Regions from separate parts of the Shinella sp. S4-D37 genome, predicted to be linked through region 2. Evidence: riboswitches for the same ligand, from Rfam matches in the RefSeq annotation. Region 2 holds a riboswitch; each other region holds the start of a gene.

Region 1 (9,982 bases), on a different contig from region 2:
TTTAGGCTGTGGTGACGATTTAACTATTTGATCCATAACATGATGCTTGCAAGCTTGATGAAGCCTAAGAAATTGGCGGCAAGCTTGTCGTAGCGTGTTGCGATGCGCCGCCATTGTTTGAGCTTGGCGAAGAAGCTCTCGATACCCCACCGTTGGCGGTAAGCGATACGATCGTAAGCGTGCTGGTATTTGCGATGACGACGCGGCGGTATGACCGGTTCGCCGCCTTGGTCCAGAATGACGTCATGCAGACTGTCGGCATCGTAAGCTCTATCAGCGAGCACCTGCTTGGCTGGCAGCCCTCGAACAAGGTCGCAAGCCGGTGCCATGTCGTTTTGTTGTCCGGGACCGATCCGAAAGCGAACGGGCAATCCCAGCGCATCGACTACAGCATGGATCTTGCTGCCGAATCCACCACGGGAACGGCCGAGCGCCTGGGCTTGCGCTCCCCCCTTTTTCGAAGTCCGCCAGCGGCTTGCGCCTGCGCCCGGATAACTGTGGCGTCGATGGACAGCCATTCCATGTCTGGGTCTGCAGCGACGGCTTCGAAGATCTGGTCGAATATGCCCTGTTCGATCCAGCGGTAGTAGCGCCGCTTAATCGTCTGATAGGGGCCGAAGCGATCTTCAGGCAGATCGCGCCAGCGTGCGCCAGAACGGGCAAGCCACAGTATTGCGTCGAAGAAACGGCGACCATCGCTGCGCGGACCGCGCCTGCCCTTACGACCACCGGGTACAAACGGCTTCAGCAACTCCCATTGGTCGTCTCGAAGTATCTCCCCATCCATCGCCAAACTCCAAAAGCCAGCGTTGAATCTGATTTGAGACGCAAAGGGAACCTCAGATCCTTAATTTGTCACCACAGCCTAGAGCATTTCCGCATTTCCGGACGCAAAACCGCTTCGCACTTTTGCTGGAAATGCTCTAGATTCTTGTTTGTATCGCATTATCCGACGCCGAAGCGATCTCGCTTCGACTGGAAATGCTCTAGGCCGCGTTTTCCCGCGCGGTCACCGGCACGTAGTTGAGCACGGGCCCGAGCCAGCGTTCCACCTCCGCGACGGCCATGCCCTTCCGGCGCGCGTAATCCTCCACCTGGTCGCGTTCCACCTTGGCGACGCCGAAATAGTAGCTTTCGGGCGAGGCGATATAGAGGCCGGAAACCGACGAGCCGGGCCACATGGCATAGCTTTCGGTAAGCTCCACGCCGATTTCCTTCTCTGCGTCGAGCAGGCGGAAGAGCGTCGTCTTTTCCGTATGATCCGGCTGGGCGGGATAGCCCGGCGCCGGGCGGATGCCGGCATAGGGCTCACCGATCAGTTCGGCCGGCGTGAAGGTCTCGTTCGCCGCGTAGCCCCACAGTTCCTTGCGCACATATTCGTGCATGCGCTCGGCGAAGGTCTCGGCGAAACGGTCGGCCAGCGCCTTGACGAGGATCGAGTTGTAATCGTCGTTCGCCCGCTCGAAGCGCTCGGCGATGGCGATCTCGCCGATGCCCGCCGTCACGACGAAGCCGCCGAGATAATCCTGCCTGCCGCTGTCGACGGGCGCGACGAAATCGGACAGCGCCACGTTCGGCCGCCCGTCGCGCTTGGAAAGCTGCTGGCGCAGGGTGAAGAAGGTCGCAAGCTCCCTGTCGCGCGCCTCGTCGGTGAAGAGGCGGATATCGTCGCCCACGCTGCCCGCCGGCCAGAAGCCGACGACGGCCTTCGGGGTGAACCACTTTTCCGCGATGATCTTCTCCAGCATCGCCTGCGCGTCGGCAAAAAGCTGGCGCGCCGCCGGGCCCTGCTTCTCGTCGTCGAGGATCCTCGGATAGACGCCCTTCAGCTCCCAGGTCTGGAAGAACGGCGTCCAGTCGATATAGCGGGCAAGCTCCGCCAGGTCCCAGTCCTGGAAGACGCGGGTACCGAGGAAGGAAGGCGTCTTCGGCGTATAGGCCGACCAGTCCGCCCTGAACGCATTGTCGCGGGCCCTGGCGATCGGCAGGCGCTGCTTCTCCGCCTCGTTCCTGGCGTGAGCCTCGGCGACCTTGCGGTATTCCGCCTTCAGCGTCTCGACGTAACCGGGCTTCATCTCCGCCGACAAGAGGCTGCTCACCACGCCGACGGCGCGGCTGGCATCGGTGACGTAGACGGCCTGGCCGCGCTCGTAGCGCGGATGGATCTTGACGGCGGTGTGCACGCGGCTCGTCGTCGCCCCGCCGATGAGGAGGGGAATGTCGAACCCCTCGCGCTCCATCTCTGAGGCGACATGCGCCATCTCGTCGAGCGAGGGCGTGATGAGGCCGGACAGGCCGATGATATCCACCTTCTCGGCCTTGGCCGTCTCGAGGATCTTCGTCGCCGGCACCATGACGCCGAGGTCGACGATCTCGTAATTGTTGCAGGCGAGCACGACGCCAACGATGTTCTTGCCGATATCGTGCACGTCGCCCTTGACGGTCGCCATCAGGATCTTTCCCGCGCTCTGCCGTTCGCCACCGCCGCCATTGGCAAGCTTCTCGGCCTCCATGTAGGGCAGCAGCACGGCGACGGCCTGCTTCATCACGCGGGCGGACTTCACCACCTGCGGCAGGAACATCTTGCCCGCGCCGAACAGGTCGCCGACGACGTTCATGCCGGCCATCAGCGGGCCTTCGATGACATGCAGCGGACGCTCGGCGTTCTGCCTTGCCTCTTCCGTGTCTTCCTCGACGAATTCGGTGATGCCGTTGACCAGCGCATGTTCCAGCCGCTTTTCGACCGGCCATTCCCGCCAGGCGAGGTCGCGCTCCTTGGCCTCCTTGCCACCGGCGCCCTTGAAGCGCTCGGCGATCTCCAGCATGCGCTCCGTCGCCGTGCCGCCGACCGTAGGCACGCGGTTGAGTACCACGTCCTCGCAGGCCTCGCGCAATTCCGGCTCGATCGTGTCGTAGACGGCGAGCTGGCCGGCATTGACGATGCCCATGTCCATGCCCGCCTGGATGGCGTGGTAGAGGAAGACGGCGTGCATCGCCTCGCGCACCGGCTCGTCGCCTCGGAAGGAGAAGGAGAGGTTGGAGACGCCGCCGGAAATATGGACGTGCGGCAGGCGCGCGGTGATCTCGGCCGTCGCCTCGATGAAATCGACGCCGTAATTGTCATGCTCCTCGATGCCGGTGGCGATCGCGAAGATGTTCGGGTCGAAGACGATATCCTCCGGCGCAAGGCCGGCGACCTCGGTGAGCAGCCTGTAGGCGCGGGTGCAGATCTCCACCTTGCGCGCCTTCGTGTCGGCCTGGCCCTTCTCGTCGAAGGCCATGACGACGACGGCGGCGCCATAGGCGCGCACGAGTTTCGCGTGGTGCAGGAAGGCTTCCTCGCCCTCCTTCAGCGAGATGGAATTGACCAGCGGCTTGCCCTGCACGCATTTCAGGCCCGCCTCGATCACCTCCCATTTCGACGAATCGATCATAACGGGGACGCGGGCGATATCCGGCTCGGCGGCGATCAGGTTGAGATATTCCACCATCGCCCTGGTGGAATCGATCAAGCCCTCGTCCATGTTGATGTCGATGATCTGCGCGCCGTTCGCCACCTGGTCGCGGGCGACGTCCAGCGCCGCGGCGTAGTCGCCGGCGGTGATCAGCTTGCGGAATTTGGCCGAGCCGGTGACGTTGGTGCGCTCGCCGACATTCACGAAGGGAATGGCCTCGGTCAGCGTGAAGGGTTCGAGGCCCGAAAGGCGCATGTGGCGCGGGATATCCGGGATCTCGCGCGGCTTGTGGCGCGTGGCGGCCTCGGCGATGGCGCGGATATGGTCCGGCGTCGAGCCGCAGCAGCCGCCGACCACGTTGACGAGCCCGTCGCGCATGAAACCCTCGATCTGGGCGGCCATCTCCTCCGGGGTCTCGTCGTACTGGCCGAAGGCATTGGGCAGGCCGGCATTGGGATAGGCGCAGACGAAGGTCTGGGCGACGGACGAGATTTCCGCGAGATGGGCGCGCATGGCGTTGGCGCCGAGCGCGCAGTTGAGGCCGACGGAGAAGGGGTCGGCATGGCGCACCGAATTCCAGAAGGCCTCCGGCGTCTGGCCGGACAGCGTGCGGCCGGAAAGGTCGGTGATCGTGCCCGAGATCATGACGGGCAGCTCGATGCCCTTTTCCTCGAAGATCGCGCGCGTCGCGAAGATCGCCGCCTTGGCGTTCAGCGTGTCGAAGATCGTCTCGATCAGGATGATGTCGGCGCCGCCGTCGACGAGGCCGCGCACCTGTTCGGCATAGGCGACCCTGAGATCGTCGAAGGTGACGGCGCGGTAGCCGGGATTGTTGACGTCGGGCGAGATCGAGGCGGTGCGGTTGGTCGGCCCGAGCGCGCCGGCGACGAAGCGGCGGCGGCCGTCCTTTTCCTGTGCCCTGAGGCCGGCGCGGCGGGCAAGGCGCGCGCCGTCACGGTTCAGCTCATAGACCATGTCCTCCATGCCATAGTCGGCCTGGGCGATGGTGGTGGAAGAGAAGGTGTTGGTCTCCAGGATGTCGGCGCCCGCCAGCGCGTAGCGGTAGTGGATGTCCTCGATCGCGCCCGGCTGGGTCAGCGTCAGGAGGTCGTTGTTGCCCTGCTGGTGACAGGCGCAATCGCCGAAGCGTGCTCCGCGGAAATCGTCCTCGGCCAGCTTCAGCGTCTGGATTTCCGTGCCCATGGCGCCATCGAGCACCAGGATGCGCTCGCGCGCGGCGGCCTGGAGAGCAGCGCGAATCTCGCCTCCGTCGCGCGGCGGTAGTTCGGGTCCGAACAGGGTCTCCAGGTGCGATTTGGCCATGGCAAAGCCCTCCGGTGCAGCAATCCTGCACCGGAGATCACATAAAGATATCTTTATGTCAATATGTCTTTATGCGTTTCCGATCAGTGCATCGACCGGTCCGAACCCGCCAGCGAGGCGAAAAGCGCCTTCAGCCGGGCAATATCGGGATCGACCTTTTCGTAGCGCGCCAGCTTCTGCACCTCCTTCAGCGCCTCGCTGGCAAGGTCGACGCCGCGCGGCTGCCAGAGCAGCCAGGAGATGAAGATGGATTCCGGCCTTCCAGCGCCGGCAAGATCGTCATTGATGATGGCAAGCATTTCTTCCCCAATCGGAAAATTGGGGGATGACCGGACGCACGCTGCTGGAACGTCGCCGAAAGGCGACAGCAAGCGCACCACTGGGACACCCCGCCCATGGACGTTACGACTGTCAGGGCAGGTCTCCTGGCTTGCGGGTCATCGCGTCTGTCTCGCCTTCCCGGTGAAGATCCACCAGTGGCATGGAGCGACAGCAGCTCGCCGTTCACAGTTGCGGGGGCAGCGCCGGTCTTGGCGCTCCTTTCGGAGCATCGCACCGGCTTCCCTCTTAGCCTCCGAGCCGAATTGACCCGGAAGACCCTGACGGCGCCAGAGTGGCGTGGCGAAGGCGACAAGTCAATGGCGCGAAAGCCTCCTGGGACGGGTTGGACACAAGCTGGAGCGCCCGCAGGACAGGGCCGGGAACTTTTCCCCGCCTCGCCCATTTGGCATTTTCCTGCTTCTTGCGTCCGCTCGCCTCGTGCGAGAGGCGTGCGATTCACCAAAACCGCAGATGAGGGTCGATGCTGCGCCATCCGGTCATGTTGACATGTTGCAAGTCTCTGTCCTTACGGCTAAAAAATGCCGTTTTCATGCACCACGCGGCCAGGATGCCGATCAGCGTGTCGCTTGAGCCATGTCCACCCCGATCGCGCCGTCCTGGCGCTGTTTGGTCGCATGGCTGATCGCGGCACCGAGATGAAGCCTGCCCGCAAAAAACCGTTCGGCGCAATGGCCGTCGCCGGATGGTTCAACATGGCCGGATCCAGAATCAGAAACATGCCCCTTCATAATACGCCGCAAGCCTCCTCGCGCGATGCTGACGCCAAGCAGATCGACTATAACGATTCGATCCGCGCCACCTATCTGACGCTGGAGGAGCTGGCCGATTGCGGCGAGGCGCTGGCGCGCGACAAGCGCGCGCCGCTGCCCGGTTTCCATCCCTTCGAGTTCCGCGCCCGGCACAAGGAGAACGAGAAGGAAATCTTCCGCGTCTACCGCGCGACGGCCAAGGACGTCGAGGCGGGTGCGCAGATCACGCCGGCGGCCGAATGGCTGCTCGACAACTACTATGTCGTCGAGGAGGCGATCCAGGAGGTCCGCCGCGACTTCCCGCGCCGTTTCTATCGCCAGCTTCCGACCATCGAGGTCGAGGGACAGGTGATGCCGCGCACGCTCGCGCTCGCCTGGCTCTATGTCGCCCATACCCACAGCGGCGTCTCGCACGAGGGCCTGACGGCCTTCGTGCAGGGCTTCCAGAAGGTCGACGCGCTGAAGATCGGCGAGCTGTGGGCCCTGCCCTCCTTCATCCGCTTCGTGCTGCTGGAGAACCTGCGCCGCATTTCCAGCCGCGTCGAGCGCTCGCGCAAGATGCGCTTCAAGGCCAACGAGGTAGCCGACGAACTGGTCCGCCTCAACGATCCGGAAAAGTCCATCGCGCATCTCCAGACGCTGGAAAGCTTCATCGCGGACAACACCTTCGTCATCCAGCTGCTCTATCGCCTGCGCGACGGCCTTCAGGCCTCCGGCGCGGTGATCCAGTGGCTGGAGCGCAAGATCGAAAGCCGCGGCAGCGACCTGGAAGAGCTGATCGTGGCGGAGAACAACCGCCTCTCCTCGGGAAACGTCACGATGAGCTCGCTCATCAAGAGCCTGCGCGCGGTCGACGATACCGAATGGCCCGTCTGGTTCGAGAGCGTCAGCCGCCTCGACGAGGCGCTGCGCCAGGGGTCGGACTACAGCGACCTCGACTTCGGTTCGCGCAACAAGTATCGCAACACGATCGAGCGCTTCGCCCGCCGCTCCGGCAAGACCGAGCTGGAAGTGACCGAGACGGCGCTGGCGATGACAGCGGAAGACGCCGCGGCGCATGTCGAGGACCTCGACTACGAGGCCAATGTCGCCGCCTTCCTCGTCGGCAAGAAGCGCAAGCTGCTGGAAAAGCGCATCGGCTACCGCCCGTCGATCGTCCAGCGCGCCGTTCGCTTCGGCCGCAAGCTCGACTGGTTCGCCATCGCCGGGCCGAACATCATCCTGACGCTGCTCGCGATGATCGCGGTCTATTATTTCCTCGACCAGATCGACATTCCCGACGGCGCCTGGCTGATCATGCTGGTGCTCTTCGCGCTGCCGGCCTCCGAGGGTGCGACGGGCCTCTTCAACACGCTCGTCACCTTCTTCGTCACGCCCTCGCGCCTCGTCGGCTACGAGTTCAAGGACGGCATTCCCGAGGATGCCCGCACGCTCGTCGTCGTGCCCTGTCTGATCTCCAAGCGCGACCATGTCGACGAACTCGTGCGCAATCTCGAAGTCCACTACCTCGCCAATCCGCGCGGCGAGATCTATTTCTCGCTGCTCAGCGACTGGGCCGACAGCGAGGCGGAGGAGACCCCCGCCGACCTCGACGTGCTCGACTATGCCAAGCGCGAGATCGCGACGCTTTCGGCGCGCTATGCCTATGACGGCCGCACGCGCTTCTACTTCCTGCACCGCCGCCGCCTCTACAATCCCTCCGAAGGCTGCTGGATGGGCTGGGAGCGCAAGCGCGGCAAGCTGCACGAGCTGAACCTTCTCCTGCGCGGCGACGGCGACACGACTTTCCTGCCGGGCGCCAACATCGTGCCGGCGGACGTGAAATACGTCATGACGCTCGATTCCGACACGCGCCTGATGCGCGATGCGGTGACGAAGCTCGTCGGCAAGCTGCACCACCCGATCAACCGTCCGGTCATCGACGCGGAAAAGGGCGAGGTCACCGCCGGCTACAGTATCCTGCAGCCGCGCGTCACCCCGTCGCTGACGACGGGCAAGGAAGCCTCGACCTTCCAGCGCATCTTCTCCGCCGACCGCGGCATCGATCCCTATGTCTTCACCGTCTCCGACGTCTACCAGGACTTTGCCGGCGAAGGCACCTTCACCGGCAAGGGCCTCTATCACGTCGACGCCTTCGAGGCGGCGGCGAAGGGCCGCATCGAGGAGAACTCCGTCCTCAGCCACGACCTGCTCGAAGGCTCGCTGGCGCATTGCGCGCTGGTGACGGATGTCGAGTTGGTCGAGGACTTCCCGACCCGCTACGGCACCGAAACCTCGCGCCAGCATCGCTGGGCGCGCGGCGACTGGCAGTTGCTGCCCTACATATTCGGCCCGTCGAGCGGTATTTCCATGCTCGGCCGCTGGAAGATGTACGACAACCTGCGCCGCAGCCTCATCCCGATCGGCTGGCTCGTCGCCTCCGTCATGGGCTGGTACTACATGGAGCCGCGTCAGGCGCTGGTCTGGCAGCTCGTGCTGATCTTCCTGCTCTTCGTCGCCCCGACGCTCTCGCTGATCTCCGGCGTCATGCCGCGCCGCAACGACATCGTCGCGCGCGCCCATGTCCATCGCGTGATCTCCGATATCCGCGCGGCGAACGCGCAGGTCGCGCTGCGCATCGTCTTCATCGCCCATTCGGCGGCGCTGATGGCCGATGCCATCGTGCGCTCGCTCTACCGCACCGTCATCAGCCGCAAGCTGATGCTGGAATGGCGCACCGCCGCGCAGGCCGACAGCACCGCGCGCGGCGGCATCGCCGCCCACTACAGGTCGATGTGGCAGGCGCCGGCGCTTGCCGTGCTTTCCGTGGCGCTCGCCATGATCTCGGATACCGGCCTTCCCTATATCGGCATTCCCTTCGCCCTCGTCTGGGCGCTGTCGCCGATGATCGCCTGGTATGTCAGCCGGACCGCCGAGACCGAGGACCAGCTCGTCGTCTCCGACTATGTGGCGAGCGAACTGCGCAAGATCGCGCGGCGCACCTGGCGCTATTTCGAGACCTTCGTCACCGCCGAGCAGCATTTCCTGCCGCCGGACAATTTCCAGGAGACGCCGCAGCCGGTGCTGGCCGAACGCACCTCGCCGACCAATATCGGCGTCTATCTCCTCTCGGTCATCTCGGCCCGCGATTTCGGCTGGATCTCGTTCGAGGAGACGGTACGCCGGCTCGAACAGACGATCGCCACGATCGACGGCATGCCGAAATATCGCGGCCACCTCTACAACTGGTATCGCACCAACACGCTGGAAACGCTGGGTCCGCGCTACGTCTCGGCGGTCGACAGCGGCAACCTGGCCGGCCATCTCATCGCCGTCTCCTCCATGTGCCGCGAATGGGCGGAAGCCCCCTCGGCCCATCTCCAGGGCAGCCTCGACGGCATCGGCGACGTCGCCTCGATCCTGTCGGAGACGCTGAAGGACCTGCCGGACGACCGCAAGACCGTGCGCCCGCTGCGCCGCCTCATCGAGGAGCGCATCACCGGCTTCAAGAATGCGCTGGCCGCCGTCAAGCGCGAGCACGAATTCGCCTCCATCCGCGTCATCAACCTCTCGGTGCTGGCGCGCGACGTCAACAAGCTGATCGTCAACTTCGACCACGAGATCAAGTCGGCCGAGAGCGGCGAGCTTGCCAAATGGGCGGGCGCGCTGGTCGCCACCTGCGAGGCGCATATCGCCGACAGCGTGTTCGACCTCGGCAGCATCGAGGGCCTGCGCGACCGCCTCGTCGTGCTGCGCGACCGCACGCGCGACATCGCCTTCTCGATGGATTTCGGCTTCCTCTTCCGCCCGGAACGCCGCCTCTTGTCGATCGGCTACCGCGTCGAGACGAACGAGTTGGACGAGGCCTGCTACGACCTGCTCGCCTCCGAGGCGCGCCTCACCAGCCTCTTCGCCATCGCCAAGGGCGACCTTCCGACCGAGCACTGGTACAAGCTCGGCCGCCCGGTCGTGCCGGTCGGCTCGCGCGGGGCGCTGGTCTCCTGGTCGGGCTCGATGTTCGAATACCTGATGCCGCCGCTCGTCATGCAGGAGCGCCAGGGCGGCATCCTCAACCAGACGAACAATCTCGTCGTGGTCGAGCAGATGAACCACGGCCGCCGCCTCGGCACGCCC
Region 2 (9,982 bases):
ATTCCAGACCAATCTGCTCGCCCTTAACGCCGGCGTCGAGGCCGCCCGTGCGGGCGAGGCCGGCAAGGGGTTTGCCGTCGTGGCTCAGGAAGTGCGTGAACTGGCGCAGCGCTCGGCCGGTGCCGCCAAGGAAATCAAGACGCTGATCAGCGCCTCCGGCGAGCAGGTGCGCGCAGGCGCCCAACTCGTCGGAGAGACCGGGACCTCGCTGCAACGGATCGTCGAGCAGGTGCAGGAGATCAACCAGAACGTCTCGGCCATTGTCGAGGCGGCCCGCGAACAGTCGACCGGGCTTCAGGAGATCAACACGGCGGTCAACACGATGGATCAGGGCACCCAGCAGAATGCCGCCATGGTCGAGGAGACGACCGCCGCGAGCCACGCGCTGGCAGCCGAGGTCGGCGCGCTGAACAGGCTTCTTTCGCAGTTCACCCTCTCGCAATCGGCGAAAGAGCCCGCTCTTCAGTCGGCTGCCCAAAAGCAACCGGACGCAATCGCCGCCGGGACGCCTGTCCGAAGGCTGGCGGCCGCCGGCGGCCAGACATGGAGAGAATTTTAAGTCGCGTCACAGTCCTTCGGTGCCGCTCGCTTCAACGCGGTTCGATCGCCGGGGCCACGGGCTCCCGGGTGGAGATCGAACCGCATATCTTCTTCCTGCTTTTTCTTCCGCCCCTTCCATAGGGCCGCCGGATAGGATCCGGAGCACGAGAGTGGATCGTCAGAAATCCCAGTCGTCATCCTCGGTCGCGACGGCCTTGCCGATGACATAGGACGAGCCGGAGCCGGAGAAGAAGTCGTGGTTCTCGTCGGCGTTCGGCGAGAGGGCGGAGAGGATCGCAGGATTGACCTTGCACGCTTCCGGCGGGAAGAGCGCCTCGTAGCCGAGGTTCATCAGCGCCTTGTTGGCGTTGTAGTGCAGGAATTTCTTCACGTCCTCGGTGAGGCCGACGCCGTCGTAGAGTTCCTCGGTATACTTCGCCTCGTTGTCGTAGAGCTCCAGCAGAAGGTCGAAGGCGAAGTCCTTGATCTCCTGCCGGCGCTCCTCCGACAGTCGCTCCAGCGCGCGCTGGAACTTGTAGCCGATATAGTAGCCGTGCACGGCCTCGTCGCGGATGATGAGGCGGATCATGTCGGCCGTGTTGGTGAGCCTGGCGCGGCTCGACCAGTACATCGGCAGATAGAAGCCGGAATAGAACAGGAAGCTTTCGAGGAAGACGGAGGCGACCTTCTTCTTCAAAGGATCGCCGGACCCATACTGCTCCAGGATCAGCGCGGACTTCTTCTGCAGGAACTCGTTCTCCTCCGACCAGCGATAGGCATCGTCCACATCCGGCGTCAGGCAGAGCGTCGAGAAGATCGAGGAATAGGAGCGCGCGTGCACCGCCTCCATGAAGGAGATGTTGGACAGCACCGCCTCCTCGTGCGGCGTGACGGAATCGGCCATCAGCGTCACCGCGCCGACGCCGTTCTGGATCGTGTCGAGCAGGGTGAGGCCGGTGAAGACGCGGATGGTGAGCTTCTGCTCCTCCGGCTTCAAGGCCGCCCAGGACGGAATGTCGTTGGAGAGCGGCACCTTTTCCGGCAGCCAGAAATTACCGGTCAGGCGGTTCCAGACCTCGAGGTCCTTGTCGTCGTCGATGCGGTTCCAGTTGATGGCGCGGATGGCGCTGGCGGCCTTCGGGGCCTTGGTCTTCACTTGGATGTTCATGTCGGTCACCGGATATCAGAGGGCGCAGGAGACACAGCCCTGCACTTCCGTGCCGGACAGCGCCATCTGGCGAAGGCGGATGTAGTAGATAGTCTTGATGCCCTTCTTCCAGGCGTAGATCTGCGCCCGGTTGATGTCGCGCGTCGTCGCCGTGTCACGGAAGAACAGCGTCAGCGACAGGCCCTGGTCGACATGCTGCGTCGCCGCCGCGTAGGTGTCGATGATCTTCTCCGGGCCGATCTCGTAGGCATCCTGGTAATAGTCGAGATTGTCGTTGGTCAGATAAGCGGCCGGATAGTAGACGCGGCCGATCTTGCCTTCCTTTCGGATCTCGATCTTCGAGACGATCGGGTGGATCGAGGAGGTCGAGTGGTTGATGTAGGAGATCGACCCGGTCGGCGGCACGGCCTGGAGGTTCTGGTTGTAGAGGCCGCCGTCCATGACGGCTTTCTTCAGCGCCTGCCAGTCCTCCTGTGTCGGGATATGGATGCCGGCCTCTTCGAAGATACCGCGCACCTTCTCCGTCGCCGGCCGCCATTCGGCTTCCGTATATCTGTCGAAATACTCGCCCGAGGCGTATTGCGAGTTCTCGAAACCCTTGAAGCTCACGCCCTTCTCGACCGCCAGCCGGTTCGAGGCGCGGACCGCGTGATAGGTCACCGTGTAGAAATAGATGTTGGTGAAGTCGATGCCTTCTTCCGAACCGTAGAAGATGCGCTCGCGGGCGAGATAGCCATGCAGGTTCATCTGGCCGAGGCCGATGGCGTGGCTGTCGTCGTTGCCCTTTTCGACGGAGGGGACCGAGGAGATGTGGCTCATCTCCGAGACGGCCGTCAGCGCGCGAATCGCGGTCTCGATCGTCTGGCCGAAATCCGGTGAGTCCATCGCGGCCGCGATGTTGAGCGAGCCGAGATTGCAGGAGATGTCCTTGCCCATCTTCGCATAGGAGAGGTCGTCGTTGAACGCGCTCGCCTCGCTCACCTGCAGGATTTCCGAGCACAGATTGCTCATGGTGATGCGGCCGGCGATCGGGTTCGCCCGATTCACCGTGTCCTCGAACATGAGGTAGGGATAGCCCGACTCGAACTGGATCTCGGCGATGATCTGGAAGAAGTCGCGCGCCTTGATCTTCTTCTTGCGGATGCGGCCGTCCTCGACCATCTCGCGGTACTTCTCCGTCACCGAGATCTCGGTGAAGGGCACGCCGTAGACGCGTTCCACGTCGTGGGGCGAGAAGAGGTACATGTCCTCGTTGTTCCTGGCGAGCTCGAAGGTGATGTCCGGGATCACGACGCCGAGCGACAGCGTCTTGATGCGGATCTTCTCATCCGCATTCTCGCGCTTGGTGTCGAGGAAGCGCATGATGTCCGGGTGGTGGGCGTGGAGATAGACCGCGCCGGCCCCCTGCCGCGCGCCGAGCTGGTTGGCATACGAGAACGAATCTTCCAGGAGCTTCATCACCGGGATGACGCCGGAGGACTGGTTCTCGATCTGCTTGATCGGCGCGCCCATCTCGCGAAGATTGGTCAGCGACAGCGCGACGCCGCCGCCGCGCTTGGAAAGCTGGAGCGCCGAATTGATGGAGCGGCCGATGCTCTCCATGTTGTCCTCCACGCGCAGAAGGAAGCAGGAGACGAGCTCGCCGCGCTGCTTCTTGCCGGCATTGAGGAAGGTCGGCGTCGCCGGCTGGAAGCGGCCGGAGATGATTTCATCCACAAGATCGCGGGCAAGCGCCTCGTCGCCGCGCGCCAGCGTCAGCGCCACCATGCAGACGCGGTCCTCGTAGCGCTCCAGATAGCGTTTCCCGTCGAAGGTCTTCAGCGTATAGGACGTGTAATATTTGAAGGCGCCGAGGAAGGTCGGGAAGCGGAATTTTTTCCCGTAGGCGTGATCGAAGAGATCGCGCACGAAATTGAAGGCATACTGGTCGAGCACGTCCTGCTCATAATAGCCCTCCGTCACCAGGTAATCGAGTTTTTCCCTGAGGTTGTGGAAGAACACGGTGTTCTGGTTGACGTGCTGGAGGAAATATTGCTTGGCCGCCTGCCGGTCCTTGTCGAGCTGGATTTTTCCATCCTCGTCGTAGAGGTTCAGCATGGCATTCAGCGCATGATAGTCCAGCGCCGTGATTTCCGGCGTCTTGGCCGGCTTCTCGATCGTCATCGTGTCCAAAATCGTTCCAGTCCCTGTCTGACGTTGTCGACATCCTCATCCGTCCCGAGCAATTCGAAGCGATAGAGGAACGGCACGGCGCATTTCGCGGCGATGATGGTGCCCGCGACGGCATATCCGGTGCCGAAATTTGTGTTGCCCGCCGCGATCACGCCGCGGATCAGGTTTCGGTTGCGCGGGTTGTTGAGGAAGCGGATGACCGGTTTCGGCACCGCTCCCTTCTCACCGCCTCCGCCATAGGTCGGCGAAACCAGCACGAAGGGCTCTTCGACCTCCGGCGGCTCCTCGGTGGCATCGACGGGCAGGCGCTGGGCCTCGACGCCGAGCCTCTCCACGAAGCGGTGGGTGTTTTCCGACCGGCTGGAAAAGTAGACGAGTCCCGCCATTGCGCCGGCTCAGGCGAGCGCACTGATCATATCCGGACGGAAGCCCGCCCAATGCTGCTCGCCGGCAATGACGACGGGAACCTGGCGATAGCCGAGGCCTTGGACGAGCGCGAACGCATCGGCATCCTCGGAAATGTCGACGACGCTGTAGTCGATGCCCTGACGATCAAGTGCGCGGGTAGTCGCGGTGCACTGGACGCAGGCGGGCTTGGAATAGACGGTGATGGACATGGCTTCCTCGTGATCGGGCAATCGGGCATGGGAGATCGCTCGGTCATCCGCCGACAACCGTTCGATGAGCTGAAATAGATGGACGACCGCCGTGGCGACGGCCGGGCGCCGTTACTCGCGCGCAGGAACTGGAAACAGGATCGACATGACTTCACCCCGAGACATTTTCGCGGGGCATCAAGGGAGACGGCGGGGCGGCATCATTCCGCAACCCAACGCTCGCCTGCCGGACACCCCGCCCGTGGACGTTCATGTGCGAGGCAGGTCTCCTGGCTTGCGGGTCGCGGCATCCGTCCGCCTTCCCAAGGCATTTGCGCCCCAGTGGCTCTGTCGAACGAATGCTCGCCGCTTACAGTTGCGGGGGCAGCTCCGGATATTCACGACCATCATGGTCGCCCCGGATTCCCGTCTTAGCCTTCGACATTTTCGAATCGAAGGAACCTCGAACACAAGATATAGTAGACGAGCCAAGAAATGCGTCAATGGCTATGATCGATTATCAACGGCTTCCCCACAGCCAGGGGAAATGAGGCGCACTGTTCGAAATGCGACGCGGCGAATGTCGTTAGGGATCGCCAAAATCCTTCGAGAGTGAAGTATGTTCTCCTTGTCTTGGGTGCCGCATTGCTCGGTCGCAATGCGGATAATTGGGAAGCCGGTGAAAGTCCGGCGCTGCCCCCGCAACGGTAGCAGAGCGCAACGTCGACGAATGCCACTGGGTTTGTCCACCTGGGAAGGCGTCGATGGTCCTAAGGGACGGCTCTGAAGTCCGGAAACCAGCCCGAGATGACATGAAACGACTGATTGCGGTGGGCGATCGGGCGACGGCATGCCCGATACGGGCATGCCGGAGCGCGATTCCATCCAACAGTCCCTTTGGGATCAGGACAATGGACATTCGCAGCGACGTTCTCCACAAACTCAGGAACCGGCGTGAAGGCCACAGCCTCGAACAGGCCTTCTACATCGACCCCGACCACTACAGGCTCGACCTCGAGACGATCTGGTATCGTGACTGGCTGTTCATCGGCCATGACTGCGAGATCCCGAGGGCGGGCAACTATTTCACCGTGCAGATCGGCGATTATCCCGTGGTCGTCACCCGCGACCGCTCCGGTACGGTCCGGGCGCTGCATAATTCCTGCCGCCACCGCGGCTCGCGCGTCTGCACGCAGCACAAGGGCTCGTCGGCCAAGCTTGTCTGTCCCTACCACCAGTGGACCTACGAACTCGACGGCTCGCTGCTCTTCGCCCGCCACATGGCCGAGGATTTCGACAGGACGCAGCACAGCCTGAAGCAAATCCACTGCGAGACCGTCGGCGGGTACATCTTCATCTGCCTTGCCGACGAGGCCCCGGATTTCTCCGCCTTCCGTGGCATGGTCGAGCCCTATCTCGCCCGCCACCGCCTCGGCGAGACCAAGGTCGCCTTCGAAAGCACGATCGTCGAGAAGGGCAACTGGAAGCTCGTCTGGGAAAACAACCGCGAGTGCTATCACTGCGCCGCCAACCATCCCGAACTCTGCCGCACCTATCCGGAAGCGCCGAGCGCCACGGGCGTGCAGGGGGCCAAGGACGATCCGGTCATCGCCGAGCACTGGGCGAAGTGCGAGGCATCCGGCCTGCCGAGCGAGTTCCGCATGTCGCCGACCGGGCAGTTTCGCGCCGCGCGCATGCCGCTCATCCAGGAGGCCGAGAGCTACACCATGTCGGGTGCCCGCGCCGTCGCACGTCCGCTCTCCAACGACGTCCTGGAAAACCATATCGGCACGCTGCTGCTCTTCCACTATCCGACGACGTGGAACCATGTGCTGGCCGACCACGCCATCACCTTCCGCGTGCTGCCGCTCGGCCCCGAATTGACGCAGGTCACGACGAAATGGCTGGTCAACAAGGATGCCGTCGAGGGCATCGACTACCGTCTCGACGAACTCACCCATGTCTGGACCGAGACCAACGATCAAGACCGCCGGATCGTCGAGGAAAACGCCTTCGGCATCCGCTCACCGGCCTACCGGCCCGGCCCCTATTCACCGGAGGACGAAGGCGGCGTCATGCAGTTTGTCGAATGGTATTCGAACTTCATGATCGATCGCCTGGGCAACAAGAAACCGATGTCCCGAGTGGCGTGATATGACGACAATTGCCCCGTTCCGTCACTTCGATGAGCTTCATCCGTGGCATGACCGCCATAACCTACTCGAATGCATCGCCGCCACCGTGGAAACGGCCGACGTGATGACCTTCACCTTCAGTTCCGACCACAAGAACTGGTTCCGCTATTTGCCGGGCCAGTTCGTCACGCTGGAACTGCTGGTCTCGGAAGAGGAACCGGTCATGCGCACCTACACGCTGTCCTCGACGCCGTCGCGGCCGTTCTCCGTGGCCGTGACGGTGAAAGCGCAGAGGAATTCGATCGGCACCCGCTGGATGTTCGACAACCTGCGCCCCGGCATGAAGCTGAAGGCCTTCGGCCCGCTCGGCGACTTCTCCTTAGTGCGCTATCCGGCGGAAAAATACCTGTTCGTCTCGGCAGGGTCCGGCGTCACGCCGATGATGTCGATGACACGCTGGATGGCGGACTGCGCGCCGCAATCGCATGTCGCCTTCGTCACCTGCGCCCGCAAGCCGGAGGACCTCCTGTTCAAGCCGGAACTCGAATGCCTTGCCGCCCAGATGCCGAACCTGGCGCTCGGCTTCGTCGTGGAGGGGCACAATCCGCGCGACGGCTGGCATGGCCTCACCGGCCGCATCGACGCCGCCCGCCTCTCGCTGCTCGCGCCCGACTTCCGCGAGCGCACCGTCTTCTGCTGCGGCCCGGAACCTTTCATGCGCGGCGTGCGCGACATGCTGAAGGTCTGCGGCTTCGACATGGACCGCTATCACGAGGAAAGCTTCCAGCCGGCCGCAGCGCCCGCGCCGGAGGAGATCGCCATTCGCGCCGGCGCCGGCGAGCAGGAGACCGACGCCAACGCCGTTTCCACCGTCACCTTTACCATGGCCGGCAAGGACGCTAAATGCCTGCCCGGCCAGACCATCCTGCAGACGGCCCGCGCAGTGGGCGTGCGCATCGGCGCGGCCTGCGAGGGCGGCCTCTGCGGCACCTGCCGTGTGCTGAAGATTTCGGGCGAGGTAGAGATGCGCCACAATGGCGGCATCCTCGATGACGAAATCGAGGAGGGCTACATCCTCGCCTGCTGCTCGCGGCCGATCGGGGATGTCTCGATCGAGGCGTAGGAGGAGTTCCTATATGGCGGCGGCAAGGGCGTCGTCGTGACGCCATCCGCTGATGATTTCGGGATGTCCGGCGATTGCGAGATCGGTGATCCCGTATCGGGCGAGAACGCCGGTCTCCAGCAGGTCCATCGAAGACGTGAACGGCCCGGCGGGCGGATTGACGCCACCGCCGATCACGAGCACATCCGTCACGCCCGCCCCCTCGGCCAGCCGGCCGAAGCGGGCTTCGAGTGTGCCCTTCGAGGCAATCCGGCGCGCGGCGAGATGCGGGACCGGTATGTATCCCACATGTCGCCGGCCTGTCGCTGACGCGCGGACCGCTGAGGCCGTAAAGCCGTAGCGCTTCCCGCTGTATCTAGTGGTGACGACGTTGACCGCAGAGCAGAGGGGAGACATGCCGTTGCGCAACGTGGCCTTGTCCACGATATCGAAGCCGTGCTTCACCATGTTCATGTCGGCCTCCTGCTCCTCAGCCAGCGCTAGGCCGAGAGTTCTTTTCGGACGATTTCCGCGCCTGCAGCCAAAGCATTCAGCTTGCCTCTTGCTACACGGCGAGACAGGGGCGCCATCCCGCAGTTCGTGCAAGGGCAAAGTTTGTCCGCATCGACAAACTGAAGCGCCTTTCGCAGGGTCGCGGCCACTTCCTCCGGGGTTTCAATGGTATTACTCGCCACGTCGATGGCCCCGACCATCACCTTCTTGCCTCGAACAAGCTCGATGAGATCCATCGGAACATGAGAGTTGTGGCATTCGAGGGAGATCATACCGATACTGGATTTCTGCAGCTTGGGGAACGATTCCTCATATTGCCGCCACTCCGACCCCAGGGTCTTTTTCCAATCCGTATTGGCCTTGATACCGTATCCATAGCAGATATGGACAGCGGTCTCGCATTTGAGGCCCTCGATTGCTTTCTCCAGTGTGGCGACGCCCCAGTCATTCACGTCATCAAAGAAGACGTTGAATGCGGGCTCGTCGAACTGGATGATATCGACGCCGGCAGCTTCCAGCTCCCTCGCCTCCTCATTGAGGATCCTGGCAAATTCCCAGGCCAGCTTTTCACGGCTCTTATAGTGGTTGTCAAAGAGCGTATCGATCATCGTCATGGGACCCGGCAGAGCCCATTTGATAGGCTGCTTCGTCTGCTGACGTAGAAATTTGGCGTCTTCGACGAAAACCGGCTTCTGGCGAGACACGGCGCCCACGACTGTGGGGACACTCGCATCATAGCGATCCCGGATTCTGACGGTCTCGCGTTTTTCAAAATCAACCCCGCCGAGGTGCTCGATGAATGTCGTGACGAAATGTTGGCGCGTTTGCTCGCCATCGCTGACGATATCGATGCCCGCCTGTCGCTGATCATCCAACGACAAACGCAAGGCGTCCCGTTTGCCCTCGATCAGTTCCTTATCCTGCAACTTCCAGGGCGACCAGAGTTTCTCGGGCTCTGCAAGCCACGAGGGTTTGGGCAGGCTCCCGGCGGTTGACGTGGGCAACAGTCTTTTCATGTTGTGCGACCTTATGTTTATGAGTTCGTCAGCGGGCGTGATTGGCAGACCATTGCTCAAGAATGGCCCCGTACGGTTTGATGAAGTGCTCCTCGGCGAACTTCCCCTGCTCAATCGCCAGCCGGCTCCGTTCTTCTCGATCGTAGACAATCCGGGTCAGGGAGTAGTCCTGGTGCTTCAGATTCGGCTGATAGCAGGCACCCGCCGCGGAATTGGCGTTGTAAATCTCGGGTCGATAGATCTTCTGAAAGGTCTCCATCGTGCTGATGGTGCTGATGAGCTCAAGATTGGTATAGTCATCGAGCAGATCGCCGAGAAAATAAAATGCCAAAGGCGCAACGCTATTCGGCGGCATGAAAAATCGAACCTGCAATCCCATTTTCCCAAAATATTCGTCGGTCGAGGAGAATTCATTCTGTGTGTATTCGACGCCCAATACAGGATGACGATTTTCCGCCCGATGATAGGTTTTGCTGCTTGATGCGCTTAGGCATATGACTGGCGGCTTGTTGAAATGCTCTTTGTAAGCATTTGAGTTCAGGAAACACTTGAACAAGTTTCCATGCAGATCGCCAAAATTATCCGGCGTGCTGAACCAAGGTCGATTTTTGTTATGCTCTGGCAACAACACGCTGAAGTCGTAGTCACGCACATAAGAGGAGAAATTATTGCCCACGATGCCGTCAACACGTTCGTTCATTTTATGATCAACGACAGTTGTTTTCAATATTTCAATGAGC
Region 3 (9,982 bases), on a different contig from region 2:
GATCGCCGCCGCCCAGGCGTCGAATTCGGGGCCTTCGGGAATACGGTGGCCGAAGGCGAGATCGAAGGTTTCCGAGCGGCGCGACCAGTAATCGCGAATGTCTTCCTTCAGGTGGTCGTTGAGGCGCGGGCCGTGCATCATGTCCCCTCGCCCGCAACCAGCTTCAGACGCGGCGGCCGCGGCTCCGGCCGGCGATAGCGGATGAAGCAATTACCGGCGCCGTCGCGCTCGACATCGACGGTGACGCCGAAGACGTCGTTGAGGCGCTGCGGCTCCAGGACCTTGCCGGGCGTGCCGAGCGCGACGATGCGGCCGCCCTGCATCACGGCGATGCGGTCGCAGAACATGGCGGCATGGTTGAGATCGTGCAGCGCGGCGACGACGGTCAGCTCCTGCTCGCGCACGAGCTGGAGCAGGCTGATCTGGTGGCCGATATCGAGATGGTTGGTCGGCTCGTCGAGGAGCAGGATCGGCGCCTGCTGGGCGAGCGCGCGGGCGATGTGCAGCCGCTGGCGCTCGCCGCCGGACAGCGTGTGCCACAGCCGGCCGGAAAAATGCGCCATGTCGACCTCCTCCAGCGCCCGGTCGACGATGGCGTCGTCGGCGCGCGACCAGGGCGTCAGGGCGCCGAGATGCGGCGTGCGGCCGAGTTCGACCGCCTGGCGCGCGGTGATGCGCTCGGTCGTCTCGGCCTGCTGCTCGACGAAGGCGATGCGCCGGGCGATCGCCTGCCGGCCGTGGTCCGCGAGCGGCTTTCCGTCGAGCGTCACCGCGCCGGCCTGCGGCGTGCGGATGCCGGCGATCAGCGACATCAGGCTGGTCTTGCCGGAGCCGTTGGGGCCGATGATGCCGAGGAATTCGCCGGAGCGCACGTCGAGCGAGACGTCCGACAGGATGCTCGCGCCGCCGACCGACCAAGAAAGGTTTTGTGCCGAAAGGGTCACGGGGTCGACCTCCTCTGGCTGAGGATGAACGCGAAGGCCGGCGCGCCGAACAGCGCGGTGATGACGCCGATGGGCAGCACCTGGCCGGGGATGATGACGCGCGACAGCACGTCCGCCGCGATCATGAAGATCGCGCCGATCAGCGCCGAGGCCGGCAGCAGCAACCCATGCCGCACGCCGACCACCATGCGCGCGGCATGGGGAATGACGAGGCCGACGAAACCGATCGATCCCACGATGGAGACCATGACCGCCGTCATCAGCGCCGAGACGGCGATCAGCACGACATAGACCCGGCGCACCGGAATGCCGAGCGAGGCGGCCGATTCCGTGCCGAAGGTGAAGGCGTCGAGCGCGCGGGCATGCCAGAGGCACACGAGAAGGCCGAGCACCGCCACCGGCAGCGCCAGCCAGACATCCGGCCAGCGCACGCCGGAAAGATTGCCGAGCAGCCAGAACATGATGCCGCGCGCCTGTTCCGCACTCGCCGCCTTGGTGACGATGAAGGAGGTGAGCGCGTTGAAGAGTTGCGAGCCGGCAATGCCCGCAAGGATGATCGCCCCCGTGCCGCGGCCCGCCCGCACGGCAAGCGCGCTGACGAGGCCGAAGGCGACGAGCGCGCCCAGGAAGGCACCGGCAGGCAGGGTCAGCGCGCCGGCGCCGATGCCGAGGATCGCGACGGAGACGGCGCCGGTCGAGGCTCCGGCGGAAATGCCGAGGATATAGGGATCGGCAAGCGCATTGCGCAGCAACGACTGCAGGATGACACCGCACAGCGCAAGGGCCGAACCGCAGCAGGCCGCCACCATCGCCCGGCTCAGCCGGTAGTTCCAGATGATGCCTTCGTCGATGGGTTCCAGCGGATAGCCGGCATTCCAGAGGCGATTGGCCGCCGTCTTCGCCACGACGTCGAGCGGAATGGCGGTCTCGCCGACGGCGGCCCCGACGCCGAGGGCGAAAAGCAGGAGAACGAGCGCCGCGACAGCGGCGCCCGTCCGAAGCAGGATAGGATGATCCGCCGTCACTTCGCCAGACCAGCCTTTTCGATGGCGTCGGCGAGCAGTTCGATGCCCTCGATGGTACGGATCGTCGGGTTCATCGCCTGCGCGTCCATGTCGAAGACATAGTTGTTCTTGACCGCCGGCATCAGGCTAGCGACAGGATCCGTCTTCAGGAAGTCCAGCTTGGCTTCGAGGCTGTCGAGCGGATAGCGGCGGCGCTCCATGGAGCCGGCTACGATCATCGTCGGCGCGGCCTTCGCGATGGTCTCCCAGCCCACGGTCGGCCATTCATCGTCGGTCTTGATGATGTTCTCGATGCCGAGCGCCGACATGATATAGCCCGGCGCGCCGTTCTTTCCGGCGACATAGGGGTCGGCATCGGCGGCGCTGGAGAACCAGAAGACGGCCGAGAGCTTGCCTTCGGCGGCGGCGACCTTGGCGCGGGCCGCCGCCTCGCGGGCCTTCAGCGCCGCGACGACCTCCTCGCCCTTGTCCTGAATGTCGTAGATCTGCGCCATTTCGCGGATTTCCCGGTAGACGAGCTCCATGGTGAAGACCTGGTGGCGCACGCCGTCGCTCGCCGCGCTGTTGTCCTTGCCGACACAATCGGAAGGCGACGTATAGACGGGAATGCCGAGTTCCTCGAATTGCTCGGGCTTGGCGACCACGCCTTCCGGACCCACCTGCCACTGGAACTGGACGGTGACGATATCCGGCTTCTTGCCGAGCACGCTCTCGAAGCTCGGGTCATTGTCGGCGAGGCGGTCGATCTTGGCGTTGACCTCCTCGTAGCCCTTCAGGACCGGACCGACCCACAGCGCGGTGCCCACCACCTTGTCGGCAAGGCCGAGCATGTAGAGGATCTCGGTCGAGCTCTGGCCGATCGACACGGTCTGCGTCGGCGCCTTCTCGAAGGTAACGGGACGGCCGCAATTTTCCAGCGTCAGCGGATACTGCGTCGCGGCCGCCCGGGCGGCACCCGACGAGAGGACGAACACGGCCGCGCCGGCCAGCGCGGAAAGGAGGGATGCGGCGCGCGCGGCCGCAGGCAGAATGATCATGGATTTCTCCCGGATGAGTGAAAGCGTGCGGGCTCAGCCGGTGCGCCGAGAGTGGCGAGCCGATTGCGGTCGGGAGAAAACGAGTGAAGCTCTGCCGTTGCGGGCAGCCAGGGTCGTCATGGGGTCTCCTGTTCCGGGCATCCCCGCCCGTGACTTGGAAAGTGGTTCGACGACGGCAGGTCTCCTGGCTCACGGATATCTGCTGCCTGTCTGCCTTCCCGCGGGAGAACCGCAGTGGCATGACGCAAAACGCGTCCAAGGACAGGCGGCAATCCGCCTACAGTTGCGGGGGCAGCCACGGAATGGGCCCCTGTTGGGGTCGTCCGCACCGTGTTCCCTATTAATCCCCTGGGAGTCATCCCTCGGGGAACCGTCTCGACATCCTTAATCCGCCGCGCGCGGCGGCGTCAAGGCGCTGAAGGTCTCCAAATGGATCGGTTGCGGTCAGTTGCCCGTGCCGTCCGGCGTCACGCGCTGGCTTTCCCCGCCGGTGCCGGAATCCGCATTGGGATCGCGGTCCGTCGGAACGGTCTCGCCCCCGCCCGGAACCGTGTCGTCGATCGTGCCCTCAGCCGGCGTGCCGCCGGAGGTGGAGGACGACTGGTCCGTGTCGACGGTCGGATCGGTGCTTTCGCCCCAGATCTCCACGGCGCCCCAGACGAGGAAGGCAAGCGCCAGGCTGATGCCGAGCACTTTCAGCACCGGCCGCCCCAGGCCGCCCTGGCGGGTTTCCCGCGCGGCATAGTCCTTGCGGGCGGGCTCGTGCGTGCGGGTCAGCGGATCGCCGCGTTCGTCTTGCTGATGGGTCATGGCGGTCACTCCCTGAAAAATGTGTCGGGGAGGGAACTTATGGTGACGGGGAAAGTTCCCGGAGCCGCCTCAGGCCTCGGCGGGACCGTCCAGCCCGAGCGCTTCGAGAAGCCGCTGCTGGCTTAGGAGAAGCTGGGTGAGCGCGGTCACGTCGCCGGCCGCCGGCTGGTGCGTCATGCCCTCGTCCACCGCCTCGACGATCGCCTCCAGCGTATCGAAGATTTCGCGCGCGATGCCGTGCAGTTCGGAGAACCGCGGGTCGGCGACGGCGGCGGCGAGCGTGGCGGCCGTCACGCGGCCGATGCCGTGCGGCACCTTGGCCCCGCCATCGACATAGCCCTCCGGCAGGTCGCCCTTGAGATTGCGGACACGGCGGTGGCGGATGACGTCGATGATCTGGTCGACGGCCTGGCAGGCGCCGGCGACGCGCGAGGGATGGTCGGTATCGGCCGCCGCATGCGGCAGGAGTTCGAGCTTGCCGGGATGGCGGGCGGCGAGCGTCAGATAGGGCAGCATGGGCCCGCTGAGCGCGCCGCTCGCCGCGTCCTTGAAGAGATCGGCGTCGATGGCGGCGTGGCGCACCTGGCCGGAGGCGAGCGCCCGGTCGAGCGCGCCGGCATCCACCACCTCGCCGCGGTCGTAGTTGACGACGACGGCGCCGCGGTTCATCGCCGCGAGCACGCCGTCGCCGACGATGCCGGCATTGGCGTAGGCGCGCGTCACCGGATCGAGCCGGCCGAGGCCGACATGCACGCTGAGCGCATCGGCGCCCGCCGCCGCCTCCACCGGAGAGGCGGCATAGTCGAACCCTTCCGCCTCGATCCACCGGCGATGCTTTGCGCGCGCGTGGATCGCCACGCGCATGCCGAAGGCGCGGGCGAGCTTCGCCACCTCGCGGCCGATATTGCCGTAGCCGACGACCGCCATGCGGCGCCCCTCCAGCTTGGCCGTCGGATAGGACTTGAGGTCGCGGCCGGTGTCGAAATCGCCGCTCGCGACGCGCTCGTGCAGATGATCGACCGGCAGGTCCGGCGTCACCTTCAAAAGCGCCTTCATGACCATCTGGGCCGTGGCGCGGCTGTTGATGCCGGGCGTGTTCATCAGGGGCGCGATGCCGCCCTCCCCGTTGCCGCCGCCCCAGGAGGAAGAGCCCATATTGCCGGTGCCGGCGCCGATGCGCACGCCGCCGAGCGGAAAGACCGCCTGCCGCGGAATGAAGGTCGCGGCGGCGATGAGGGCGTCATACTGCCCGCGTGACGTCTGCGCCAGGATCTCCGCCTCGGTGCTGATATCCGGCTGGTAGAAGAAATGAATGCCGGGCGGCAGGGCCTCGCCCTGGTAGGCCGCATCGTGGAAGGTGCCGCCCCGTTCCGCGATATGCGCCGCGACCTCGCTGAAATCGGGCCGGCCCGCGCCGTCGAACCGCAGGCCGATCAGGTCGGCGATCAGGACGCGATAGGCCCGCTCGGGATCGTCGAGCCGCGCGCCTTCCGGCAAAGCCGTGTTTCGATCCTGCATGGCGCCCTCCCCGCTCGTCCCTTTTCTTCCGTAAGGGAGTTTTCCGGGCCTCGCAAGCGGCGGTGCGCCATCGCCCGCCCGGTCACGACCGGACGTGAAAACCCTCGCGCATGTCCGTGGCGCTGCACGGAGCATATCCGAGCCGGCCGAGCGCCGTCGCGACGGTTTCGACGAGGTCGGCGTTCGAGGCGGCGAGGCTGCCGTCGGGCCTGAAGAGATTGTTCTCGAAGCCGACGCGGACATGGCCGCCAAGGAGGGCGCCCGCGGCAACGCACGCCGCCTCATGGCGGCCGAAGGCGCAGACGCTCCAGTTGGAAAAGCGCGGCGCCTCCGGCGCGAGGAAGGCTAGGAGGTCGGCAGGCTGCGAGGTCTGGGACAGGGTATAGCGGCCGAGCACGTAGAGCACCGGAATATCCGGCCAGGGCACGAGGCCGCGGCGGATCATGCCTTCAAGGCGGATCGCCTCGGCAGGTTCGTAGAGGATGATCTGCGGCAGGACGTTTTCCCGCTTCATCCAGGAAAGCACCGCGGCGAAGGCGGGTTCGGCGGCCCCGTCCGGCGCGAGTTCGCGCAGCGCCAGCGAGGCCGCCTCCGGCCTCACGGCCTTCAGCACGGCGATCTGCTCGGCGGGCGCATAGAGGCCGAGCGCTTCCGTGGTGATCTGGACGATCAGCCGATCGCCCACCGCCGCGCGGATGGCCGCAATCGCCGCCCCGTAGGCCTCGGCGTCGAGAAGATGGCGGCCGTCGGCCCGGCGCACATGGGCGTGGATCATCGCCGCGCCCGCCTCCAGGCATTGCGCGGCGGTGACCGCCAGTTCGGCCGGCGTCAGGGGAATGGCGGGGTGATCGGCCCTCACGCGCCGGCCGCCGTTCGGCGCCACGGCGATGGCCACGCGGCGCGGTTCGGGAGAATCTGTCATCGTGCGTCCATAGAATGATTCATCTGGATCATAATTCTATATAAATGAAACAAGTGTTGCAATCCCATTTGGAAGGGTGTATTCGATCGCCATGCAAACCGGCCCTCTCGCAGATCAGATCGTCCAGGCCTTCGACACCCTGTCGGAGCAACTCCAGGCCGCCGCACGCTATGTGCTGAACCAGCCGCGCGAGGTCGCGCTGCTCTCCATGCGCGAGCAGGCGCGGCAGGCGGGCGTGCAGCCCGCGACCATGACGCGGCTTGCCAAGCATCTCGGCCTTGCCGGCTACGAGGATATCCGCCAGGCCTATGCGGACGCCATGCGCGGCGATGTGACGGGCTTTGCCGGCCGCGTCGGCGCGCAGGCGAAAAGCCAGAAGCTCAAGGGCGACCAGGTGCTGGCGACCGACATGCTCGGCGGCATCGCGGCCCAGATCGGCCGGCTTTCGCAGCCGCAATCGCTGGAAACGCTGGTGGAGGCCGCCCGCCGGCTCGGCGCGGCGCGGCGCATCTATTGCCTCGGCCTGCGCTCCAGCCATTCGCCCGCCTGGCACCTGCACTACATCCTCTCGCTCGCGGGAAAACACTCGGTCATGCTCGACGCCGTCGGCGGTATCGGCGCCGATGCGCTCGCCAGCGCGACGCCGGAAGACGTGATGGTCGCCGTCAGCGTGCTGCCCTATACGCGCCAGACGATCGAGATCGCCGATTATGCCGGCGCGGCCGGCGTGCCGCTGGTCGCCATCACCGACAGTCTCGTCTCGCCGCTCGCCCAGCTTGCCGCCTGCACGGTCGTCATCCCCACCGAAAGTCCCTCGTTCCTGCACACCATGTCGCCGGCCTTCGTCGTCGCGGAAGTGCTGGGCGCGCTGGTCGCCGGCCAGGCGGGGGATGCGGCGGGCGCGGCGCTGGCCGCCGTCGACCGCCAGTCCGCCGCCCTCGACACCCATCTCAAGACAAGGATGAAGCGTCCGTGACCCGCCTTCTGCATCGCGCCATCCATTCCCGCATGCCGGTCGCCGTGGGCGGCCGGGGCATCGAACTGTTCGATGCCGGGGGCAAGGCCTATATCGACGCGTCGGGCGGTGCGGCCGTCTCCTGCCTCGGCCATGCCCATCCGGCCGTCATCGCCGCGCTGCACGAACAGCTCGACCGGCTCGCCTATGCCCATACCGGCTTCTTCACCTCGGAGGCCGCCGAGGCGCTGGCCGCCCTCCTCGTCGAGGATGCCCCCGCCGGCATCAGCCATGCCTATCTCGTCAGCGGCGGCTCGGAAGCGGTCGAGGCGGCGCTGAAGATGGCGCGGCAATATTTCGTCGAGAAGGGCGAGCCGCAGCGCCGCCACATCATCGCGCGCCGGCAGAGCTACCACGGCAATACGCTCGGGGCGCTTGCCGCGGGCGGCAACGAGTGGCGGCGGCAGCAGTTCAAGCCGCTGCTCGTCGAGACCCACCATATCGACCCGTGCTACGCCTACCGCCTGCAGGAAACCGGCGAGAGCGACGAGGCCTATGCGGCCCGCGCCGCGCAGCAGCTGGAAGACAAGATCCTCGAACTCGGCGCCGATACGGTCATCGCCTTCGTCGCCGAGCCGGTCGTCGGCGCCACGGCCGGCGCCGTCCCGCCGGTTGCCGATTATTTCAAGCGCATCCGCGCCATCTGCGACCGCTACGGCGTGCTGCTTATCCTCGACGAGGTGATGTGCGGCATGGGGCGCACCGGCACGCTGCATGCCTGCGAGCAGGACGGCGTGGCGCCGGACCTGATGACCATCGCCAAGGGGCTCGGCGGCGGCTACCAGCCGGTCGGCGCCGTGCTGCTGTCGGAAAAGATCTTCGAGGCTTTTGCCGGCGGCTCCGGCTTCTTCCAGCACGGCCACACCTATATGGGCCATCCGATGGCGGCCGCCGCCGGCCTTGCCGTGCAGCAGGTCATCCGGCGCGAGAACCTGCTCGCCAACGTCGTCGCCATGGGCGCGGAGCTGGAGCGCCAGCTCGTCGAGCGCCTCGGCAACCACCACCATGTCGGCGACATCCGCGGGCGCGGCCTGTTCCGCGGCGTCGAGCTCGTCGCCGAGCGCGCGAGCAAGCGGCCCTTCGACCCGAAACTCAAGCTCAACGGCCTCATCAAGAAGGAAGCCATGGCGCGCGGCCTGATGGTCTATCCGATGGGCGGCACGATCGACGGCCGGCAGGGCGACCATGTGCTCATCGCCCCGCCCTTCATCGCCGGGCGCGCGGACATCACGCGCATCGTCGAGCGGCTTGGCGACGCCATCGACGCCGCAACGAGCGCCCTTCCACACGCATAACCAAGCAAAGGGGAACGACCATGAAACTGCGTACCATTCTATTTGCCGCCTTCGCATCGGCCCTCGCCTTCAGCCAGAGCGCGCGGGCCGAGGACCTGGTGGTCGCCACCGACACGGCCTTCGTGCCCTTCGAGTTCAAGGAAGGCGACAAGTATGTCGGCTTCGACATCGACATGTGGGACGCCATCGCCAAGGAGATCGGCGTCACCTACACGCTGCAGCCGATGGACTTCAACGGCATCATCCCCGCGCTCCAGACCAAGCAGGTGGACGTGGCGCTCGCCGGCATCACCATCAAGGACGAGCGCAAGAAGGCCATCGACTTCTCCGACGGCTACTATGACAGCGGCTTCCTGCTGATGGTGCCGGCGGACAGCACGGTCACGAGCGCCGAGGACCTGAAGGGCAAGATCCTCGCGACGAAGACCGGCACCTCGGCGACGGACTATGCCAAGGAGCACTTCAAGGAGACGGAACTGCGCCAGTTCCCGAACATCGACAACGCCTATCTGGAACTCCAGACCGGCCGCGTGGACGCCGCCATGCACGACACGCCGAACGTGCTCTACTACGTGAAGACGGCCGGCGGGGGCAAGGTGAAGGCGGTCGGCGAGCAGATGATGGCGCACCAATACGGCATCGGCTTTCCGAAGGGCAGCGAGCTGGTCGCCAAGGTCAATGCCGCGCTCGCCAACATGAAGAAGGACGGCCGCTACACCGAAATCTACAAGAAGTGGTTCGGCGCCGAGCCGAAACTCTGACGCCTTAGCCCCGGGCGCGCCGGCACGGCGGGCGCGTCCTCCTCACGCCGGGGAGCCAATCCATGGAATTCGACTGGTCCGTCATCGGCGAGGCCATGCCCGCTTTGCTCAGCGGCGCCCGCCTCACCATCCTCATCACGCTCGCCGGCCTCGTCGGCGGCCTTGCCGTCGGCTTCGTCGCGGGCCTGATGCGTGCCTATGGCAACGCGTTCCTGAACGCCGTCGCCTTCGCCTATGTCGAGCTCATCCGCGGCACGCCCATCGTCGTGCAGGTGATGTTCATCTATTTCGCGCTGCCGGTGCTCGCCGATATCCGCGTCAACCCGATGACCGCCGCCGTCACGGCGATCGTCGTCAATGCCGGCGCCTATATCGCGGAGATCGTGCGCGGCTCCTTCCTTTCCGTGCATCGGGGGCTGAAGGAGGCCGGCCTGGCGCTCGGCCTGCCGCTGTGGAAGGTGCTGGTCTACATCATCGGCCCCGTCGCCTTCCGCCGCATGATCCCGCCGCTCGGCAACCAGTTCATCGTCAGCCTCAAGGACACCTCGCTGTTCATCGTCATCGGCGTCGGCGAACTCACCCGCCAGGGCCAGGAGATCATGGCCGCCAACTTCCGCGCCGTCGAGATCTGGAGCGCGGTGGCGATCCTCTACCT

The links. A riboswitch is a leader RNA that binds a small molecule or an ion and turns the genes downstream of it on or off. The one in region 2 is predicted to bind cobalamin.
Region 1: another riboswitch for cobalamin. It lies ahead of AB3G45_RS26740 (hypothetical protein); the one in region 2 lies ahead of nrdH (glutaredoxin-like protein NrdH).
Region 3: another riboswitch for cobalamin. It lies ahead of AB3G45_RS04265 (ABC transporter substrate-binding protein); the one in region 2 lies ahead of nrdH (glutaredoxin-like protein NrdH).

What each region holds. Positions count from the first base shown of each region.
Region 1 is NZ_JBFNXL010000005.1:3,933,894-3,943,875, reverse strand. Features, by position in the region: gene cobM (precorrin-4 C(11)-methyltransferase) at 1-5, shown strand, start outside; one part of gene AB3G45_RS26750 (IS5 family transposase) at 24-463, opposite strand; one part of gene AB3G45_RS26750 (IS5 family transposase) at 463-787, opposite strand; gene metH (methionine synthase) at 987-4,778, opposite strand; gene AB3G45_RS26740 (hypothetical protein) at 4,862-5,077, opposite strand; cobalamin riboswitch at 5,176-5,395, opposite strand; gene AB3G45_RS26735 (hypothetical protein) at 5,632-5,838, opposite strand; gene AB3G45_RS26730 (glucoamylase family protein) at 5,837-9,982, shown strand, end outside.
Region 2 is NZ_JBFNXL010000001.1:303,219-313,200, reverse strand. Features, by position in the region: gene AB3G45_RS01455 (methyl-accepting chemotaxis protein) at 1-559, shown strand, start outside; gene nrdF (class 1b ribonucleoside-diphosphate reductase subunit beta) at 719-1,708, opposite strand; gene nrdE (class 1b ribonucleoside-diphosphate reductase subunit alpha) at 1,724-3,871, opposite strand; gene nrdI (class Ib ribonucleoside-diphosphate reductase assembly flavoprotein NrdI) at 3,868-4,266, opposite strand; gene nrdH (glutaredoxin-like protein NrdH) at 4,276-4,497, opposite strand; cobalamin riboswitch at 4,739-4,957, opposite strand; cobalamin riboswitch at 5,095-5,297, shown strand; gene AB3G45_RS01430 (aromatic ring-hydroxylating dioxygenase subunit alpha) at 5,388-6,629, shown strand; gene AB3G45_RS01425 (2Fe-2S iron-sulfur cluster-binding protein) at 6,631-7,734, shown strand; gene AB3G45_RS01420 (hypothetical protein) at 7,744-8,187, opposite strand; gene AB3G45_RS01415 (methionine synthase) at 8,214-9,242, opposite strand; gene AB3G45_RS01410 (DUF1852 domain-containing protein) at 9,271-9,982, opposite strand, start outside.
Region 3 is NZ_JBFNXL010000003.1:49,612-59,593, forward strand. Features, by position in the region: gene AB3G45_RS04250 (class I SAM-dependent methyltransferase) at 1-138, opposite strand, end outside; gene AB3G45_RS04255 (ABC transporter ATP-binding protein) at 138-944, opposite strand; gene AB3G45_RS04260 (FecCD family ABC transporter permease) at 941-1,969, opposite strand; gene AB3G45_RS04265 (ABC transporter substrate-binding protein) at 1,966-3,006, opposite strand; cobalamin riboswitch at 3,163-3,396, opposite strand; gene AB3G45_RS04270 (hypothetical protein) at 3,451-3,816, opposite strand; partial or broken gene AB3G45_RS04275 (NAD(P)-dependent oxidoreductase) at 3,886-5,298, opposite strand; gene AB3G45_RS04280 (3-keto-5-aminohexanoate cleavage protein) at 5,417-6,256, opposite strand; gene AB3G45_RS04285 (MurR/RpiR family transcriptional regulator) at 6,348-7,232, shown strand; gene AB3G45_RS04290 (aspartate aminotransferase family protein) at 7,229-8,566, shown strand; gene glnH (glutamine ABC transporter substrate-binding protein GlnH) at 8,587-9,327, shown strand; gene glnP (glutamine ABC transporter permease GlnP) at 9,390-9,982, shown strand, end outside.